Regions from separate parts of the Maricaulis sp. W15 genome, predicted to be linked through region 2. Evidence: predicted binding sites of a transcription regulator. Region 2 holds the regulator's gene; each other region holds the start of a gene.
The links. Region 2 encodes LexA, which represses DNA repair genes until DNA is damaged. Its sites were predicted from a motif close to ATGTTCCNCTTGTGTTCC; they were not measured.
Positions count from the first base shown of each region.

Region 1: the regulator LexA is predicted to act here: its motif matches at 4,823-4,840, upstream of AWH62_RS09500 (YifB family Mg chelatase-like AAA ATPase).
Region 3: the regulator LexA is predicted to act here: its motif matches at 1,882-1,899, upstream of AWH62_RS10910 (VOC family protein).

Region 1 is NZ_LQXG01000016.1:294,143-301,250, reverse strand. It holds gene AWH62_RS09510 (MFS transporter) at 1-994, opposite strand, end outside; gene AWH62_RS09505 (hybrid sensor histidine kinase/response regulator) at 1,023-3,005, opposite strand; gene AWH62_RS09500 (YifB family Mg chelatase-like AAA ATPase) at 3,144-4,673, opposite strand; gene gshB (glutathione synthase) at 4,879-5,826, opposite strand; gene AWH62_RS09490 (BON domain-containing protein) at 5,826-6,518, opposite strand; gene AWH62_RS09485 (YraN family protein) at 6,637-7,020, opposite strand; gene rsmI (16S rRNA (cytidine(1402)-2'-O)-methyltransferase) at 7,017-7,108, opposite strand, start outside.
Region 2 is NZ_LQXG01000012.1:354,432-361,539, reverse strand. It holds gene AWH62_RS07135 (divergent polysaccharide deacetylase family protein) at 1-463, opposite strand, end outside; gene AWH62_RS07130 (aminodeoxychorismate/anthranilate synthase component II) at 563-1,153, shown strand; gene trpD (anthranilate phosphoribosyltransferase) at 1,476-2,495, shown strand; gene trpC (indole-3-glycerol phosphate synthase TrpC) at 2,520-3,317, shown strand; gene lexA (transcriptional repressor LexA) at 3,414-4,112, shown strand; gene AWH62_RS07110 (ComEC/Rec2 family competence protein) at 4,340-6,439, opposite strand; gene gltX (glutamate--tRNA ligase) at 6,510-7,108, shown strand, end outside.
Region 3 is NZ_LQXG01000017.1:248,905-256,012, reverse strand. It holds gene AWH62_RS10925 (deoxyguanosinetriphosphate triphosphohydrolase) at 1-678, opposite strand, end outside; gene erpA (iron-sulfur cluster insertion protein ErpA) at 774-1,103, shown strand; gene AWH62_RS10915 (helix-turn-helix domain-containing protein) at 1,105-1,791, opposite strand; gene AWH62_RS10910 (VOC family protein) at 1,906-2,346, shown strand; gene AWH62_RS10905 (DUF1428 domain-containing protein) at 2,365-2,718, shown strand; gene AWH62_RS10900 (VOC family protein) at 2,720-3,199, shown strand; gene AWH62_RS10895 (nitroreductase) at 3,373-4,050, shown strand; gene AWH62_RS10890 (M1 family aminopeptidase) at 4,053-5,318, opposite strand; gene AWH62_RS10885 (hypothetical protein) at 5,387-5,941, opposite strand; gene xth (exodeoxyribonuclease III) at 6,024-6,812, shown strand; gene AWH62_RS10875 (hypothetical protein) at 7,030-7,108, shown strand, end outside.

The DNA of each region.
Region 1 (7,108 bases), on a different contig from region 2:
AGTCCTTGAAGGGCTGCCACACGGCATTGACGACCTTCACCCCGAAACTGCCTTCAAGGGCGCGGCGTCCAACGCCGGCCTTCGGTTCCTTCATGAAGAAGACGAGGCCGGCCGAGATGGCCATCGCGGCGGCCATGACAAGAAACGAAACATGCCAGTTGGACCATTCGGATATCGCCAGACCCAGTCCGGACGTCATATAGGCGATGCGGTAGCCAAAGGAGTATGCCGCCGCCATGTTCGCCTGCATGTCATTCGACGCCGACTCGATCCGCCAGGCGTCAATCGCGACATCCAGGGTCGCGCCGGAATATGCCAGCAACAAAGCCGCGATTGCGATGGGAAGCAGGGTCGCGAGAGTCCGGAACACGGAGAGAGCCTCGAAGTGCTCGTCTTCTCGCACCAGAGACAATAAGCGCCGGTATTCATCTTCCGGTAGCTCCACGACCTGGGCGCCGGTTTCGTCCACAACCGGCTCGACGGGGTGAGTCACATTGCCGATGACGGCACCGGCATCTCGCTCCGGGTCAGCCTCGGCCGTTGCCAGTGAGTCCAGAAGGACCTGGTATTCGCCCGCTTCGATCTGGGCGATGCGCACACCGGTGTCGTCGCGGCGATAGGAAGCACCTGTCGGGTCTGTCGTCGCCACGAATCCAAGCGCAATAACCGTTCCGGCAATGGCCGTGACCATCCAGGCCCGGCGGGTGCCGAGACGCTTGGACAGGAGCGGAATTTTGACCCGATCAACGACCGGGGCCCACAGCCATTTGAGTGTGTAGGCCAGCGTAACAAAGTAGAAAAAACCAATGGTCGAACGGTCAATTCCGGCATCGCGGAGCCAGTAGGACAGCTTCTGGAAAACCATGTAGAGCGGAAGCCCGGACGCAAAGCCCAGGATCAGCATCGAGATCATGACCGGCGTCGCATAGACGACCAAGGTTTGCATGAAGGTGCGCTGCCCCGCAACGCCGGCAGTTTCTCGCAAGTCAGACATGGGCTTACCACTCCGGCAGGGGACGTTGTCACCCCATGCTGGCGCGGTTTCCGGGGCGGCACAAGCGGGTGAGGATGTCGGCGAGCTGGTCGGCGTCGAGCGGCTTGGTGAGGAATTCATCCATGCCGGCGCCCAGGCAGAGCTTGCGATCAGCCTCGCTATCATTGGCGGTGAGGGCGATCAGGGGCAGGCGGCAGCCGGCCTCGCGGGCGGCGCGGGCCACGTCCGGCCCGTCCAGGCCGGGCATGCGTTGATCCAGCAGGGCGGCATCAAATGCCTGTGATGTCAGGCTTTCCAGGGCGGCGTCACCGCGCGCGACCGGTGTGACCCGCACGCCGAGACCTTCCAGGCATTTGCGGGCAATCAGGGCGTTGACCGGATCGTCCTCGGCGACCAGCAGATGCAGGCCCGACAGGTCCGGCTGGAAACAGGCGCCCGGCGCCAGCTGGCCCTCCGGAACGGCTGTTGACCCGTCGACCGCCTGCCCGGATGTCAGTTGCGCCACAAGGGTCGCAGCCCGGACCGGTTTGACGAACCAATTGGCATCACCCTCGGCGACCAGGTCGGTGCGCTGCGCTTTTTCGGCCGGCGTCACCAGCTGCCAGACCTGGGCGCTGCCAGCGTCATCCGCCCACGCCGCGTCACACAAGAGCTCGCGACCTTCCGCCTTGGCCAGATCCGCGGCGGTCATGATCGCCGTGGCCTCGGCGCCGAGGGCTTCAAGCTGGTCGCACAGGCTTTCGCGCAGCGTGTCATTGGCGCTGGCGACAAAAACATGACGGCCCGACAGCGGCCGGTCGGTGCGCGTGGCCAGCACAGGCAGATCGAAGATCAGCCAGAATTTGGCACCCTCGCCGAGCCGGCTCTCAACGCCCATGGCGCTGTTCATGGCGTCAGCGAGACGGCGGACCATGGCCAGACCAAGCCCGGCCCCGCTTTCGGCGCCATTGCGCTCGGCAGCACCGCGCTCGAAATGCTCGAACAGGCTTTCCTGGTCGGCTTCGGAAATACCCGGCCCGGTATCGCTGACCGACAGGGCCAGCCGGTCGCGCCCCTCACTGTCCGGTGCATTGGCAATGTCGAGCCGGACGCCGCCGGCTTGCGTGAATTTCACGGCATTGCCGAGCAGGTTGTAGAGGATTTGCTTGAGCCGGGCGGCATCGCCGGTGATCCGTGACGGTGCGCCGGCGGCATGAACGACGCCGATTTCGAGGCCTTTTTCCTGGGCGCGCGGCGCGGCGAGTTCCACCGTCTCGCGGACGAGGTCAGCGACATCGACCGTCTCCGGACGCAATTCCAGCCGGCCGGCCTCCAAGCGCGACAGGTCGAGAATATCGTCGACCATCGACAGGGCATGATCGGCGGACGCCGCGATCGAGCGGACATAATCGGCCTGGTCGGGCTTGAGCGGCGTCGCTTCGAGCAGACGCGACACGCCGAGCGCACCGGCCAGCGGCGTGCGCAATTCATGGGTTACCGCAGCAAAGAAAAGGGATTTGGCGCGCTGCGACGCTTGCAGGTCATCGTGCGCAGCACGGCGGCTGGTGACGTCGCGACCCACCGAAATGACGCCGGCACCGTCCGGCAGGAGGCGCTCATCCCACTCGATCCAGATCGCGCCCTTGCGCGTCCGCATCAGCATTTCATAGCGCCGGGAATCCTGGGCCGAGACCGGCGGGGCAACCGAGAACCAGCGTCCGACCCAGTCCTCGCGCGCGCCACCAAAGGCCCGCAGGAAGGCCGCATTCACATACATCACCCGGCCACCATTTCCGCGCACGAGGATGAGTTCGCCGGCCGCGTCGAGGGCCGTCAGAAGCAGGGTGTCGATCGCGCCGGGCAGGGTGTCAAACGGGCTTGCGGTATCAGCCGCAGCATCGACTGCAATACCGGACCCGTCGCCTGGTTTCGGTGCGCCGGGCCGGCCGGAGGCAGACGCAGTCCCACCATTCGCCGCGATATCAGGCCGCGATGAACTGGCTGTCAGGCGATCTTCCGGCTCGTCGGCCATCTGCATCCTTCGGATCGAACTGCCTGATTGATAGATGATTTGGGTTAATGAAGCGTCGTTATGCCCCGCCTGGATTGACGAGTTTGCGGCAGGCCGGGCTGGCTCCGCGCTTCCCGCAGTCAAGGTGCCCGCCAAATCTCAGGCACGCACGGCCGGGTTGGCCGTCGGACCGGCGCGTTGCAGGCCACGGCGACAGGACAGGGCTTCGGCAATGTGGAGACGGCGCACGGCTTCCTGGCCCTCCAAGTCGGCAATGGTTCGCGCCACCCGCAGAACGCGGTGATAGGAGCGGGCGGTGAGCGCATGCTGGATGGCGGCCTCGTTCAGCAGCGCCTCGCCAGCCCGGTCCGGCGCGGCGACATGATCGAGCAGGTCGGTCGGCAATTGTGCATTCAGACAGCCGCGCCCGGCCTGTGCCTCCCGCGCCCGCGCCACCCGGGCAGCGGCCTCGGCGGTGCCTTCAACCGGGGGCGGCAGGGCGAGGTCGGCGGGCGTGACCGGTGGCACCTGAATCTGCAGATCGATCCGGTCGATCATCGGGCCGGATATGCGGGCCTGGTAATCAATGGCACAGCGCGCCCCGCGGCGACAGCTGGCGCCATCAGCGCCGCCACCGCCGCAGCGACAGGGATTCATCGCCGCGACCAGCTGGAAGCGGGCCGGATAGGCGATATGGGCATTGGCCCGCGCCACGGTGATGGATCCCGTTTCCAGGGGCTGGCGAAGACTATCAAGCACTTGCGGATGGAATTCCGGCAATTCATCCAGGAACAGAACCCCGCGATGCGCCAATGAGGCCTCACCCGGCCGGGCCCGGCTGCCGCCGCCGACCATGGCGGCCATCGAGGCCGAATGGTGCGGTGAACGGAAAGGCCGGTTCCGCGTCAGTCGGCCGCGCTCGAGCAGGCCGGCCACCGAGTGGATCATGGACACGTCGAGCAGTTCCGGCGCGGTCAGCGGCGGCAACAGGCCGGGCAGGCGCTCGGCCAGCATCGATTTGCCCGACCCCGGCGGGCCAACCATCAGCAGGTTGTGATTGCCCGCCGCGGCGATCTCCAGCGCCCGCTTGGCCCCTTCCTGTCCCTTGACCTGACGCAGGTCGACATCGGGGCCAGCCTCGATCAACTCGCCGGGCGCCGGGCGGTCAATCACCTGGCTGCCCTTGAAATGATTGATCAGCTGGATCAGCGTCGTCGGCGCCAGAATGGCCAGGTCACCACCGGCCCAGGCGGCTTCCGGACCACAGGCTTCGGGGCAGATCAGAGCCCGGCCGGCCGCATGCGCCGCCACGGCAGCGGGCAGGGCACCCGGCGCTGGCCGGATGCGCGCGTCGGCGCCCAGCTCACCAAAGGCCAGATAGTCCTCGGCCACATCCTTGGGCAGGACATCCAGCTCGGCCAGCACGCCGATCGCGATCGGCAGGTCGAAATGCGCACCTTCCTTGGGCTGGTCGGCCGGGGCGAGATTGACGATCAGCCGTTTCGACGGGAGCGACAGGCCCAGCGCCGAGAAAGCTGCCCGGACCCTTTCCCGGCTTTCGGCGACCGCCTTGTCGGCCAGCCCGACGATGGAAAAGATCGGCTGGGACCCGCCCGCAACCTGAACCTGTACATCCACAAGACGGGCTTCGGCGCCGTGGAAGGCCACTGAAGCGGTTCGAGCCGCCATGACGAATCTCCCGACATACCGGGGATTTGATTCACAGGCATCCGCCTGTGTCGCGCCCCGCCACCAGATGCAACCCACCTGTCTCGCAGCGCAACCCGATCCGGTAACCGTCCGGCATCATTGGGTTTTCCACAGGTTCGTTCACAACCAGATCAAAACAGGAACAAAGCATGTACGATAAATTGTCGCACGTCAAGCGTGTATTCTAGGCGCCGACCCGGCGGGCCACCGCATCCCAGAAGGCGGCGCAGGCATCGATTCCGGAGAAACGCTTGAGCTCCTGGACGCCGGTCGGTGAGGTGACATTGATCTCGGTCAGGCGATCACCGATCACATCAATGCCGACGAGGACCAGGTCCCGCTCCTTGAGGATCGGACCGATCGCGTCACAGATCCGCATATCGCTATCGGTCAGGCCGGACGCTTCGGCGACCCCGCCCACATGCATGTTCGAGCGGGTCTCACCGGTTTGCGGCACGCGGTTGATGGCACCGATCGGCTCGCCATCAATGATCAGGATGCGCTTGTCGCCCGCTGACACCGCCGGCAGGAAAGCCTGCGCGATCACCGGCTCGCGCGATTGCGCGAAGAAAGTCTCGAGCAGCGCCGAGAAATTGCCGTCGCCCGGCTTCAGGCGGAAAACCCCGGCGCCACCATTGCCATAGAGCGGCTTGATGATGATGTCCTGATGGGTATCCCGAAACCCGGTCAGGGCCGCAAGGTCGCGTGTGATCAGGGTCGGCGGGATGATGTCGGGATAAAGGAGCGGCAGGATTTTTTCCGGGCTCGAGCGGACCCAGAACGGATCATTGAGTACCAGGGTTTCACCCTTCAGCATTTCCAGCAGGTGGGCGGCGGTCTGATAGGCCATGTCGAAGGGCGGATCCTGGCGCATCAGGACGACATCGACATCGCGCGCCAGATCCAGCACCCGCGCCTCACCAAGCTCGGCGTGCTCGCCCTGGACATGCCTGACCCGGACCGGGCGGGCCCGGGCGAGAATGCGGCCTTCCTGCCAGGCCAGCTGGTCGGGATGATAGACGTAGAGCTCGGCGCCCCGGGCCTGGGCCTCTTCCATCAGGGCGAACGTCGTGTCGGCGTCCACATTGACAGTCTCGATCGGGTCCATCTGGACCGCAACACGCCATGCCATCATCTCGTCTCCGGTCCACCGATCAATTGTGGTCCGGAGTTAGGGCCGTCGCCCCGGGATTCAACCCCCGGATTCGCTTCGCCGACACAGGCTTCAGCCCGGCGTTCGCCGCGCGCCGGCAGATTGGTCGGCACGCCGGCGATGCGGACATAGGAGACGACCTCCTCAACCCCCTCAACCAACGAAGCATGGGCGCTGGCGCGCTCCAGCTCGCCGCGATTGCGGGCAACGCCTAGCAGATAGACCCGGCCGGCACGGGTTTCGACATTGAAATTGATCGAGCGCACGGAGCGGTCGGAGATCAGACGGCCATTGACCCGGGCCGTGATCTCGGCGTCGCGGGTACGGTCACGGAAGCCCTGGCCGGACCCGACCACGATTTCATTAGCAACATTGCGCACCGCAACCGAGGACCAGGCCAGACATTCGGCCATCAACCGGTCATCCTCGCGCGGCACCCGTCCGGTCAAAAGCGCGATGCCTTCGGTCACTTCGACATCGACGCCATCAAGGGCAAAGCCTTCCGAGCGCAGCATGGCCGACTTGATCGAGACCGAGGCATTGGTGTCGTCGAGCTGGCGGCCGATCGACCGATCCTGGCCAACCGCACCGACGGAACTGCAGGCCGACGGGGCCAGCCCGACAAGCCCGGCCAGCAGCAGGGTGGACATAAAAGAAAGACGGTCGGCCATACACGAAGCTCCTGTCGAATCGCCCGCGCCCCAGCTTAGTCATTTGCAGACGCGCTACCATGACAAGTCGCGGCGCCCAGGCCAAGCCACATCACAAAAGACACGATACCGGGCCGGGTCAGAGCAGGTCGCGGGCGCCGTCTCCGGGAATCCAGGCCGCGCGGCGATGTTGTGGCCAACGGCCCGGCACGACCAAGAAGAGGTCATAGCGCAAATGCAGCGCCTGCACGGCCGGGCGCGAGGCCCGCCAGATCGAGGCCGCACGGGTGATGCGACCGCGCTGGCGCGGCCCGATCGACTCAAGCGCGGCCTTGATGCTGGGCCGCGCCTTGACCTCGACAAACACCAGATATTCACCGCGGCTGGCGACCAGGTCGATCTCGCCGGCGGCCGTGCGGGCACGATGATCAAGCAGGCGATAGCCCTTGGCGACCAGCCAGGCCATGGCCAGCCATTCAGCCCAGCGGCCGCGGGCTTCCGCCTGCCGCCGCTTACGGGTCACCGGTCCTGGTCCTTGAGCGCCAGGGCTCGGGCATAGACATCGCGCCGCGGCCAGCCGGAGGCTTCGGCGACATGGCTGGCGGCCTCCT
Region 2 (7,108 bases):
GCGCGGCCAGGCTCGCGGACGCCTCGGCGTAGGGCAGGATTGCGAGGGTCAATGGCACGGGCAGCGCAATGACGCGCTCGGCAGCGGCGACGTCCAGTCCGGCATCATCGATCACCAGCACGATTTGCGGTCGCCGCGCTGTGACCGGCGTGGCCACTGTGAGGTCGGTGATGACCGGGATCATATTTGATGCAGCTATGTCGATCGGCGCGTCCAAGTCATCGGTTTGTGAGGCGATTGCGACCGAATCCAGCGAATCAAAATTGCGGACGCGGCTGACGCGTATCCCCTGATGTTGGGACGTCTCCTCCGCCGAGGCCATGGCCGGCATCGGGAAACCGCCGTTGCTGGCGACAGAAAACACAATTGCACCAAGCAGATAGGCCGCAGCTGCCAAGGCCCCGGCGAAAGCCGGGATGGCTGAATGGCGGGCCTTGATCAATGTCGGAGCAGAGCGGGTCATGACCCCAGCACGCGCCAGCCTGGTTAATCAGGCGTTAATGCACTTGCAGGATTGGCGAAGCCCGGCCCGGCGACTAGCTTTCATGCCAAGGAGAGCCGCATGCTGCTGATCATCGACAATTACGACAGCTTCACCTTCAACCTGGTGCATTATTTCCAGGAGCTGGGGGCGCAGACCAAGGTCGTGCGCAATGATGCGCTGACCGTCGACGAGGCATTGGCCTTGCAGCCGAGCGGGATCGTGCTGTCACCGGGCCCGTGTGCACCGGACCAGGCCGGGATCTGTCTCGATCTGATTGCTGCTGCGCCTAATACGATGCCGATCCTGGGCGTCTGCCTCGGTCATCAGTCAATCGGTCAGGTTTTCGGCGGCGAGGTGATCTCGGCCAAGACCATCATGCACGGCAAGACCAGCCCGGTGGTGCATGATGGCAGTGGTATCTTTACCGGACTGCCAAGCCCGTTCACCGCGACCCGCTATCATTCCCTCGCGGTACGGCCGGAGAGCCTGCCGGACATGCTGGTCGCGACCGCCCACACTGCCGACGGCGAGATCATGGGGCTGGCCCACCGCACGCGTCCGGTGCATGGCGTGCAATTCCATCCCGAATCCATCGCCTCGGAACACGGCCACGCCCTGCTGCGCAACTTCCTCGACCTGACCGGCCTGCCCCGCGCCCAGGCGGCGTGATCGGGCGGCACGACCAGGCCGCACGCACATGGCAACGGCCAGCGGGCGTTGAAATGCCAGCGGCCCCGCGCTAGGTCCTTCCGGTTCGCTTTGTTCAACCCGGTGACAGGTATGCCGTTTTGCGCCCTTTCATGTCTCGCCCACCCGGCCGCCTTGGCCGGTCCGGTCGGCATGGCGGCGTCGACGCGCGTTCGATACGCTCAGCCGGCCACGCGATGGCGCAGCCCCCATCGATGGCGCAAGACCGCCTCCTGACGACCCTGCGGGGTGATGGCGTCCGGCCTCAAGCCGGATTTGAAAATAGCTGGCGAAACGACTGACAATGCAAAATATTTCCCTGTGCCTGAATGCCTTTTCACGCGGCACCTATCCCGAGGACGCCGCCATTGCCGGCGCCTTTGACGAACTCATGTCCGGCGATGTTGCGGATGCCGCCATCGGCGGCTTCCTGATCGGTCTCGCCGCAATCGGCGAGCGCCCTGTCGACATTGCCGCCGGCGCCCGCGCCATGCGCAGCCGGATGACCCGTATCACCGCTCCCGAAGGCGCCATCGACACGTGCGGCACGGGAGGTGACGGCAAGGGCGCCTGGAATATATCGACCGCCGCCGCGATCATCGCGGCTGGCGCCGGCGCCATTGTCGCCAAGCATGGCAACCGGGCCGCCTCCTCCAAGTCCGGCTCCTCCGACGTCCTGGCCCAGCTCGGCGTCAAGCTCGACTGTCCGCCACAAGTGGTCGAACGGGCCTTGCTCGAAGCCCGCGTCGGCTTCCTCTACGCCCCGGCACACCATGCTGCCGTGCGTCATGTCGGTCCGGCCCGTCAAAATCTCGGCGTGCGTACCGTGTTCAACCTGCTTGGTCCGCTGTCCAACCCGGCCGGCGTCAAGCGTCAGCTGCTCGGCGTCTATGACAAGCGCTGGCTGGTGCCGATGGCCGAAGCGCTGCGCAATCTGGGCTGTGAGCATGCACTCTTGATGTGCGGCGAGGACGGGATGGACGAGTTGACCACGACCGGTCGCTCGAACATTGCCGAACTGCGCGACGGGGTGATCCGGGAATACAGCTTCCATCCCGAAGAGGCCAGCCTGCCTCTGGCCAGCGCCGAGGCACTGCAGGGCGGCTCGCCGCAGATGAATGCCGACGCCATCCGCGCCTTGCTCGACGGTGAGACCGGCGCCTTCCGCGACATTGCCGTGCTCAATGCCGGCGCCGCCCTGCTCCTGGCCGGACTGGCCGACAGCATTGCCGATGGCACCCGCCTGGCAGAAGCGGCCGTTGATGACGGGCGTGCCAAGACCGCCCTCGCCCGTATGGTCGCCATTTCACACGGGGAGGCGTGAGCCATGAGCACCCGCCCCGAGACCATGCCTGACACGCTGGCCCGCATCGGCGCCTACAAGCGCGAGCATATCGCGGCCTGCAAACAGGCGCGCCCTTATGCCGAGATCGCCGCCGCGGCGCGCGATGTGGCGCCGGTACGCGGCTTTGCCAAGGCCCTCGCTGTCGCACCGGACGGCCTCGGCCTGATCGCCGAGATCAAGAAGGCCAGCCCGTCGAAAGGCCTGATCCGCGCCGATTTCGATCCGCCCGCCCTCGCCCGCGCCTATGAGGCCGGCGGGGCGAGCTGCCTGTCCGTGCTGACCGATACGCCCAGTTTTCAGGGCGCCGATACCTTCCTCACCGAGGCCCGCAATGCCGTCGCCCTGCCGGCCCTGCGCAAGGATTTCATGTATGATCGTTACCAGGTTGCCGAGGCCCGCCTACTCGGGGCCGATGCGATCCTGGTGATCATGGCGGCGGTTGATGATGACACCGCCCGCCAGCTGATCGAGGAAGCCAATGCCTGGTCGCTCGACGTGCTGGTGGAAGTCCATGACGCCGCCGAGATGGAACGGGCGCTGGCGCTCGACGCGCCCCTGCTCGGTGTCAACAACCGCAATCTGCGGACCTTCGAGACATCCCTCGACACATTCGACGCGCTGGCGCCGATGGTGGCTGATGACCGGCTGCTGGTCGCCGAGAGCGGGATTTTCGGCCGTGATGACGCCTTGCGCCTGAAACAGGCCGGTGCCCGCGCCCTGTTGGTCGGCGAAAGCCTGATGCGTCAGGACGATGTCCGGACAGCAACGGCGACCCTGTTGGGCCGTCCGGCGACCGCTTGACGACATTTCAGAACACTTGTAGAACAAACACTCCTATTCCTGATTTGTTCCCGCAGGCCTGCGCCTGATTCCGGGAATGCGAACAAGGGGGTTGCCTTGCTGACGCGGAAACAGAACGAGCTCTTGCTCTTCATCCATCAACGCATCAAGGAAACCGGCGTCTCGCCCTCCTTCGACGAGATGAAGGGCGCGCTGCAACTGGCCTCCAAATCCGGTGTTCACCGCCTGATCACGGCACTGGAGGAGCGCGGCTTCATCCGTCGCCTCGCCCATCGCGCCCGGGCACTGGAAGTGCTCAAATTGCCCGAATCAGCGGCGGCGGCTGAAACGCCGAGCCTGCCACGCGGCAATCTCGGCCCCAATGTCGTGCGCGGCAATTTCGCCAAGCCCGAGGAAAGCCCGCGCGAATCGACGGTCGACATACCCGTGCTCGGCCGGATCGCCGCCGGCGTGCCCATCTCGGCCATCCAGCATGAAACCGACCGCCTGCCCGTCCCTGCGGACATGGTCACCGGCGGCGAGCATTTCGCGCTTGAGGTGAAGGGCGATTCGATGATCGAGGCCGGTATCATGGATGGCGACACTGTCCTCATCCGGCGCTGCCAGTCTGCCGAGTCCGGTGATATCGTGGTCGCCTTGGTTGATGACGAGGAAGCCACGCTCAAACGCCTGCGCAAAAAAGGCGGCTCAATCGCCCTGGAAGCGGCCAATCCCGAATACGAGACCCGCATTTTCGGCCCCGATCGGGTCAAGGTGCAAGGACGTCTTGTGGGACTGATCCGGCGTTATCACTGACGACGTGATTGCTTTGCTTGGCAACTTCGATGCGCACGGTTTGAATCGTCCTTGGACGCTGTCACAGCCATAGGCGCAGGTCGCAGGTGCGCTCTACAGGCGCCGCCTGTGTGCCGTTTGGAACGCACCGGTGGACGCCGGCTCTTGTTCCAGATTCAGCTCCTGCCGCGCCGCGACGATGGTCCGGGATCAGGCGGGCAAGGGACCGTCGCAAATCGCCACCGCCATCAACGCCCGTGCCAGGGGCGTGCACCGACCAATGGCCGTGCACGCTGGATCGCGACCAGTTGACCATCACGCAGATGCAGTGACTGGCCACCGGTTCTCGCCAACTCATCGGCATCGATGATCCGGGCTTGGCATTGGCGGGCAATTGCCGGCGGCACCGCAAGATCAGCCACAATGAGGTCGGCGCGGGAACAATCGGTCGGCCAATCCTGCAGCGACGACAAGCGGGTCACCCGCACGCCCTGGAGCCGGGCATTGCAGCCATGGCTGTCACAATTGGCATCCCAGACTGCCGGCGCCGGATCCGCCACCCCGCGCGCCTCGAGGAACACCCGCGCTGCAAAGCGTGAGCGGCGCCGGTCGCTGACCACCCAGCCGGTGGCGTCATCTCGGGCGAGGATCAATCCGGTCTCGGAGATGAAGAGATCCGGCTGCGGCAGCACGGCCCACAAACCCAGCGCCGCTGCCATCACGGCGGCCCCGCTCCAGCGCCACAGTCCACGAACCAGAAGGCTGGCGACAAAGCCGGCCGCAAACAAGGCCAGAACCAAGCCCGGCGTTGCCGGCAGATAACGCTGCGCGCCCGGCCAGTCGGCGACCATGTGGGCCAGTGCCAGCATGATCGATAACCCCCACTCCATGACGGCGAAGGCCGGACCATCCAGACCGACGGGTATCAGCACCAGGCCGAGCACGCCAGCCGGCATGACCAGCAAGGAGAAAATCGGCATCACCAGCAGATTGCCGGCCAGGCCGAAGCTGGCGACGCGGTGAAAATGGAAGGCGGCAAACCCGGCCGTTGCCGTGCCGGCAACCAGGCTGGTCGTGCCCAAACCACCGAAGAACAACCGTATCTGCGACAAGGCGCCAGCCTGCGAGCCACGGCGGGACCGGTCCTGCCACAGCCGCGCCACCGTGATCAGCGCTGCCGCCGCGGAAAACGACATCTGAAAGCCCGGCGTGATCACGGCTTGGGGCTGCAAGGCAAGGACGGCAATGACGGCAAGGCTCAGCGTGTGCAGCGACAGGGCGCGGCGTCCGAGAATGACTGCACCGAGCACCGAAACCGTCATGATGAAGGCGCGCTGGGTCGGGATCGTACCGCCGGACAGGACCAGATATCCCACTGCGAACACCAATGCCACCCAAGCCGCCGGCACAGCGGCATCATAGCGCCGCGCCCAAGGAAAGATGGTGGCCAGACCGAGACGGACGGCGAAAAAGACCCCGCCGGCCAGCAAAGCCATATGCATGCCGGAGATCGCCAGGACATGTCCAAGCCCGGCCCTTCGCAGCGCTTCGACATCACCCGGATCGATATGGGCCCGGTCACCGGTCAGGAGGGCCGCTGCCAGCGCACCGGGGCGGGCCTGCATGCGCGAGCGGATATGCCGGGACATGTCGGCCCGCAATCGGGCCACCGCGCGGGCTGCCCGGTCCTGGTGCACGGGAGGGCCGGCCTCGGCCGGGGCAATGCCGTATCCTGTCGCGACGATGTCACGAAAGGCTGCGTGAAAGGCAAAATCATAGCCGCCCGGCACCGCGGCCGGTCGCGGCGGTGCCAGCACAGCGCGAAGCCGGATCGCGTCGCCGGGCCGGATACCGGCCGGATCACCAAGAACTCTTACCCTTTGCGGCCTAGCCCCATCATCGGCGGCGACGAGACGCAGCAACAGGCGTTGTCGGCCACCGCCGCTGCGATCGATCGCTTCCAGCCAACCGGTCAGCTCGACCGCGCGATCCCCGGTCACAAATGGTTCGCGGTCATGATGGGCCGCTGTGTAGCGGGTTGCGTGCCAGCCAAAGAGCGCGGTTGCGACCAGGAAAATCGCCAGAAGTCCGGCTAGCCGATCCGCCCCAATTCGGCTGGCGGGGGAAATGCGAACCGTGGCCAGGAGCACGCCCGCGACCGCGACCGGCAAGGCAATCAGCCCCCATCCCGGCTCGACCGGGGCGGAAAAATAACTCGCACACCCGGTCATTGCGCCCAGGCTGCCAACAATGGTCGGGCTGAAATCCGCAAGCGGATCAACGCGATTGCCCGGTGAGTTCCGGCTATTTGCCGCGCGTTGCGGCAGGATTGCGTCAGGTTGAAGCATCAAGCAGCCTACGGTCTATCGCAAAAGCTGATATTCATGCTAACACGGCTTTCCCTTCTCGCAGTGCAGCATGAATTCGCAATTGCAAAACAACGACAAGATGATCCGCACGCGCTTTGCGCCCTCGCCCACCGGCTTCCTCCATATTGGCGGAGCCCGGACGGCGTTGTTCAATTGGTTGTTCGCCCGTCGTCATGGCGGCCAATTCCTGCTGCGCATCGAGGACACGGATCGCGCCCGCTCGACCCAGGCCGCGATTGACGCGATCCTCGACGGGCTTGGCTGGCTTGGCCTCGACTGGGATGGCGATGCCATCTCGCAATTCGAGCGCGCCGATCGCCATGCCGAGATCGCCTATGCGCTGCTGGAAAACGGTCATGCCTTCAAATGCTGGTGCACGCCGGACGAAGTCCAGGCCCTGCGGGATGCAGCCTTCGCCGAAGGGCGCGCCCTGCGTTCGCCCTGGCGCGATCGCGACCCGGCCGACGGGCCTGCCGACCAGCCCTTCACCGTTCGCTTCCGGGCGCCGGACAGCGATGTCGTGCTCGAGGATGCAGTCCAGGGCACCGTGCGCTGGGCGGCCAAGGAATTCGACGACGTGATCCTGCTGCGTTCCGACGGCAATCCGACCTATAATCTCGCCGTCGTGGTCGATGATCACGACATGGA
Region 3 (7,108 bases), on a different contig from region 2:
TTCCAGCAGGCCGGAGCGCAAACCGTCATCAATGTCGTGATTGTTGTAGGCGATATCATCGGCCAGCGCCGCGATCTGGGCTTCCAGGCCGGCATGCGTGGCGAACTCCAGCTCACGCCAGCCGTCATAATCGGTGAAGGCCCACGGCAGCTCGGCCTCGCCCTGACCGGCCGTCAAAAGCGGGCCGTTGTGCTTGACCACGCCTTCGAGCGTCTCCCAGGTCAGGTTCAGCCCGTCGAATTCAGGGTAGCGGACTTCCAGCTTGGTGATCACCCGCAAGGTCTGGGCGTTGTGATCGAAGCCGCCGAAATCCTTCATTTTCTGCGCCAGAACGCGTTCACCCTCATGGCCGAAGGGCGGATGACCGAGATCATGGGCGAGTGCCAGGGCCTCAGCCAGATCTTCATCGCCGTGCAGCGCCCGCGCCAGGGTGCGAGCGATCTGTGAGACCTCCAGCGAATGGGTCAGGCGGGTGCGGTATTGATCACCCTCATGGGCCACGAAAACCTGGGTCTTTTCCTTCAACCGGCGGAAGGCAGCCGAGTGGATGATGCGGTCGCGATCGCGCTGGAAAGCATTGCGCATCGCACTGTCGGGCTGGGGATAACGGCGGCCGCGCGATTGCGAGGGATGGCAGGCATAGGGCGCGCGGGTACGGTCGGTCGCGGCAATGATCATGTCAGCGGGGCCTTTTATCCGCGCGGAGGGAGGTCCATATAGGACGACACAGGTACAAAACCAAAGGCCCCGTCGGGGCAAATACAGGCTTCATCATGTCCGCCAATGTCACCCTCTCGGCCTCGGCCGCGAAACAGATCAACGCCATCATCGCCAACCAGGCCTCGGCCGGCCTGTTGCGGATCGGCGTGGTCGGCGGCGGCTGCTCCGGTTTTTCCTACACGTTCGACCTGGATGAGGCGGTCAATGGCGACGACATGGTCATCGAACGTGACGGCGCCAAGGTCGTCATCGACGAAGCCTCCCTGCCCTTCCTCGACGGCTCGGAAATCGACTATGTCGACGAATTGATCGGTGCCAGTTTCAAGATCCACAATCCCAACGCCACAGCGGCTTGCGGTTGCGGTACGAGCTTTTCAATCTGAGCTAGTCGGCGGCGTTCGGCATTGGAAACCGGTCCGGCAGTGGAAACAGCGCCGGCAGGGCTTCGGCAAGCGCCCGGTCACCGGTGACCGTGACTGCGGCATCGGCCTCCAGCGCTGCGAGCGGCACCCCGCCATAGATGAAGCCGGCCAGCGCCGGCCCCTCCCCGGTCATCACCACATCCGGCGCATCGAACTCGCCCGGCGCGATCTCCAGCACCCCGTCGGCAATGCGGCAGGCGAGCCTGGTATGGCCGATGACGAAGTTCAGACGACCGCGATAGGCCTTGCCGCGTTCGGCATCGAACATGGTGCGCAGCGACAGCATGAAGGACGCAGCCGAGAAGGCCTGGGTCGGATCATGCCAGGGTGAACGTGCGGCCCAACGCCCCAGGACCTCGAAGATCGGCTCGCTCTCGCGCCCCCATTCGGTGAGTTCGTAGACGCGCGACGCCGCCGGTGGTGGCAGGTCACGGCGCTGGATGACGCCGGCCAGTTCCAGCCCTTCAAGTCTTTGCGTCAGCACATTGGCGCTGATGCCCGGCAGCGAGGCGCGGATATCGGTAAAGCGGCGCGGGCCGGTATGGAGTTCGCGCACGACCAGCATGGCCCAGCGCTCACCCAGCAATTCCATCGCATGGGCAGCGGCGCAGGCGTCGTTATAGCGTTTGGCCGGGCGAACAATCGTCATTTAGTTATTTTTTCTAACTTCACTGTTGCAATTTATAACTCGGCGCGGCAGTCTGGTCAAAGTCGCATGAGGGACGACCATCAAACAGCCCGAACACCACAGGGACACTCAACCATGACTCAGATGATTTTCGTCAATCTTCCGGTCACCGATCTCGACCGGTCGAAGGACTTCTACACCGCCATCGGCGCCGTCAATGATCCGCGCTGCACCGATGACAGTGCCGCAATGATGAGCTTTTCCGAAACAATCAGCATCATGTTGTTGACCCACAAACGCTTCGCCGACTTCACCGACCGCACCATCATCAATGCCCACAGCCAGGTGCAGGTGCTCAACTGCCTGTCGCGCGAAAGCCGCGAGGCCGTCGACGCGATCACGGAAAAGGCGCGCAAGGCCGGCGCCAAACTCGACCCCACCCCGGTGCAGGAGCACGGCTTCATGTATGGCCGCAGCTTTGCCGATCCGGATGGCCATATCTGGGAAGTGATGTGGATGGACATGGCCGCCGCCGAAGAGGCGATGTCCGGCACGCAAACTCCCGAACCCGTTTAGCAACACAGGAAACCAGCCATGACTTATGTTTCAGGACTTGTCGCTGCCGTGCCCAATGCCAACAAGCAGGCCTTCATCGACCATGCCAGGATCGCGGCCGAAATCTTCCGGGAATTCGGCGCGATCAAGATCGTCGAAAACTGGGGCAATGATGTCCCGGATGGCGAAGTGACGTCCTTCCCGATGGCGGTCAAAAAGGCCGACGACGAGACCGTGGTCTTTTCCTGGATCATCTGGCCGGACAAGGCGGCCTGCGACAAGGCCATGCAGGCGATGATGGAAGATCCGCGGATGGACCCGGCGAAAAATCCGATGCCGTTCGACGGCAAGCGGATGATCTTCGGCGGTTTCGATACGGTATTGGAGGTTTGATGTGACGCAGGTTGCCACCTGTCTCTGGCTCGATGGTGATGCCGAAGCGGCGGCCCGTTTCTATGTCTCGCTGTTCGCGCAGGCCGAGATGGGCGATATCCAGCGGCTCAATGTCGACACGCCCGGTGGTGTGAAGGCCGGCGAAGCGCTGGCGGCCTCCTTCACCCTCGCCGGCACGCCCTACATGCTGCTCAATGGCGGCCCGCACTTCACGCTCAGCCCGGCGGCCTCGATCATGGTCACCTGCACGGACCCGGCCGAACAGGACAGGCTGTGGGACGCGCTGTTGGACGGTGGCACGGCGATGCACTGCGGCTGGCTGACCGACCGCTACGGCGTCAGCTGGCAAATCATCCCGGACGGGCTGCAGGCCCTGCTGGCCGATCCCGACCCGGAGCGGGCGCGGCGGGCCACCGAAGCGATGATGGGCATGGTCAAGCTCGACCTGCCCGCCATGCAGGCCGCCGCCCGCGGCGACTGACCGGGCGAACCAGCTCCCGCGCTCCCCGGCACAGACGGGAGGCCGGGGCTTCGGACCGGTGCATGCGCCCGCATGCCCGCGATGAAGCCCCGGCATTTCCGCCAGCTGCACCACTGACGCCTTTACGCCACGGCGAACCCGCTTACTCTCCCCGGAACACTGACGGGGACGACATGAGCAGCTCTTTTTCCGATATCGCCCGGCGGCGCATCTCGACACGCGCCTTTCTCGACACGCCAGTCAGCGAGGCCGAGATACGCGACATACTCGACACCGCCCGCTGGGCCGCGTCCGGCGGCAATCTCCAACCCTGGACCGTCCATGTCGTGACCGGCCAGGCGCGCCAACGCATCATCGACACGGTCCGCATGCGCCTCGAGGTCGATCCGTTCGGTGACGAGAATGATTTCGGCGCCTATCCCAAATCGCTCTGGGAGCCCTTCCGCACCCGCCGCCATGCGCTGGGCGAGCAGATGTATGAGACGATGGGGATTGATCGCGACAACAAGCCGGCCCGGCTCAATCATCTGTTGAAGAATTTCGAATTTTTCGGCGCCCCGGTCGGCCTGTTCTTCAGCCTCGATGCCCGCATGAACCCCAATCAATGGGGTCATCTGGGCATGTTCATCATGTGCGTCATGCTGGCGGCAGAGGAAAAGGGGCTGGCGACCTGCGCCCAGGAAGCCTGGATGACGCGCTGGAAAACCGTCGGCGCCGCAATCGGCCTGTCACCGGAGGAACGCATCTGGTGCGGCATGGCGCTCGGTCATGCTGACCCGGATGCGGCGGTGAACACGCTGCGCTCGGAACGCGATGCGGTCGACAGCTTCACCACCTTCCTGGAACACTGAGCCTATTCGGCGAGGATCGCTTCGAAGGCGGTCCGCGCCTCGGCCCCGGCGACCGCCTCGAACACGTCCAGCATTTGCGGGGTCGTCGAGACACGCGCTTCCATCGCGGCCTGGATAAAGCGCTCAAACGCCTCACGCCCGATCAGCGCCTCAGCACGGGAGAGGGCGAGCGGCCCTTTTCGATAGGCGACCAGATAGGGCGGACGCTCGGTCGTTGCGGGCGTCCACACAGGCGGCAACGCTACTGATGCCGTGTCGAGCTGGGTCTGATAGCGAGCCAGGCGCTCCTCGAAAGCTGTTTCCCCGAGCGCATCGCGCATGCCCATGATGGCAACATAATCGGCGAAGCTCTCATTGAGCCAGTTCTCGACCGTCATCGCATTGCCATGGCTCCAGTAATGGCCCAGCTCGTGGCAGATGAACTGGGTCAGGCTGGCCTCGGAACTCTCCGCGATATCCGTCAGGGCGATCAACGTACCCCGCGAATACCCGCCCTCATTACGGCTGGTCACGACGATCGACGCGTCCGGCAAAGGTCCGGCCGGGCCCGACAGCGTGTTGAGATAGCTGGTGCAATGATCAAGCGCCGCCACCGCCGCCCCGATATTCGCGCCGGCTGGATCGCGGGTGTCGTAAATGGCATAGCCCGGCGCGGCATGACGCTGATAGTCAGCCATCAGGGTGAAGGCGAGATCGAGCGTGGGCGTTTCCTGGACGACCTGGAATCCACCCGGTACGCGCTCGATCGACTGCATGGCGACCCCGGCCCACTCGCCGGGCAACCATACATCCAATTCCGCTGTCATCAGGGCATCAAAGCCCGCATCAAATGGCAGCCAGAAACTGTCGACCGTGAATTCAACCTTGCTTGTATCCAGCGTGTTGATCGCCGTTTCAGGGGGCTCTGGAAACAGTGCTCCGGCATACCTCACCCGGACCTCGCGCCTGTGCCCTTCGGCTTCAGGATCGAGGATCACCGTGTAGGCGCGCATGGGTCCGTTGAAACCATCAACCAACCGGCTTGAAACGGATCGGACCCTCTCGCCACTGATTTCCGCCTCGCCGAACGCCGCATTGAGGAACAGGGTCAATTCGGACCGTTCGCCGTCATTCACTGTCAACGTCCAGTCGGCGTCCAACATGCCGGTCTCCGGGCTGAGCCGAAGGTCCCCGTCATAGTGGTAGCTGGCCTCTTGGGCCGATGCCGCCGATGTCAGACCGATAATGATGGCGGCGCTGGCCGCCCGAATGGCGTGTTCGACTGTCATGATGCTCCCCGGCTTGTTGTCAGCCAAGGGATGCGGCAACCGGCCGGATCAGATGCAAACGGGATCGCCTACCAAACGCCGCCCGGCACCATTTCATCAGCGTCCTGCCGCGAAATCCGCTGGAATTCGATCTGCATGACAACCTCCCCATCCTCGCTGGTGACGACGGAATACCCGTCCGGCCCGGTGATCTCCATCACCGTCGAAAAGACACGTTCCTCACCATCCTGCCCACGATGGGTCTCGTCGGGAAAGAGCATGCGGTCGCCATCAGGTGTCATCGTGCCGTCGGACACGCCGCCGATGGAATTGTAATAGCGATAGGTGATCACCTCCGCTTCGGCATCCCAATGATAAAGCGTCTCGCCGCGATAGACATCTGCACCTTGCGGCACGGCGTGCACATCACGCAGATACTGGCCGCCATAGACCGGCTCATAACAATGCACGTCGAAGGTCTCCGAGCCGGGAAACACGCCGGTCCAGCAAGACCCGGCGAGAAAGGCGAGCGGCATCAATTCCTCGCGCAGGACAGGCGCGTCATCCGCATCGGCGCCCTGCGCCTGACCGGTCGAGACCAGCAGCATCACACCCAGTCCCGCAATCAAAACCTGTCTGTGCATCTGCCGCGCTCCTGCGTCTTTTCTCATCGCCGAAACGGGTTAGGCTGAACGCTCATTCGCCAACAAAGACCCGTGATCCATCATGACCCTGACCGTTGCTTCCTGGAACGTCAATTCCGTCAAGGCCCGCCTGCCCAATGTGCTCGACTGGCTGAGCGAGGCCAAGCCGGATGTCGCCTGCCTGCAGGAGATCAAGACGGTGGATGAGGGCTTCCCGCGGATGGAGATCGAGGATCTCGGCTATAATATCGAGACCCACGGCCAGAAGTCCTACAATGGCGTCGCCATCCTCTCCAAACACCCGATCGAGGAGGTCCGCTGCGGCTTGCCAGGCGATGAGAGCGACGAGCAGGCCCGCTATATCGAGGCGGTGATCTCGGCCTCAAGTGGTCCGGTGCGCGTGGCCTCGATCTACCTGCCGAACGGCAATCCGGCGCCCGGCCCGAAATACGACTACAAGCTGGCCTGGATGGAGCGCCTGCGTTTACACGCCAAGGACCTGCTGGCCTTCGAGGAACCGCTCATCCTGGCCGGCGACTATAATTGCATCCCGCGCGACAGTGATTGCTGGGACATCGCCGAATGGGAAAGCGACGCGCTTGCCTTGCCGCAAACCCGCGCCGCCTTCCGGGCGCTGAAATGGCTCGGCCTGACCGAGGCCTTCGAACAGCTCGACGGGCGCGGTCACCAATACACTTTCTACGACTACCAGGCCGGGCGCTGGAACAAGGGCCACGGCATCCGCATCGACCACTTGCTGTGTTCGCCGCAAGCGGCTGACCGGCTCGCGGGCATCGAGATCCACACCAAGACGCGCGGCAAGGAAAAGGCCTCTGACCACATTCCGATTGTCGGCAGTTTCGACCTCTAGACACAGTTCGCGTCGGCGATCCCTTTGACCGCCCCCTTCGGGCACGGTGTCGAAGGCCGGCAGCCCGTCTGCCACCAGCCCCCATGCCGCCGCCGGGCTCGCAGGGACCGTCCGCATCGGTGCGCCCCGCCTCTCGCCCCTGTGACGAAATTTTCGCCCAATGCCTGCTTGGGTCGTGTATGGTCGGGGAGAGGGACCTGCCTGCACGGACGAACACATGCGAATTCTTCTGATTTCGACCTTTACCATGGCCCTCTATGTCGGCCCGGCGGACAGCCAGCCTCCGGCGTCCGAAC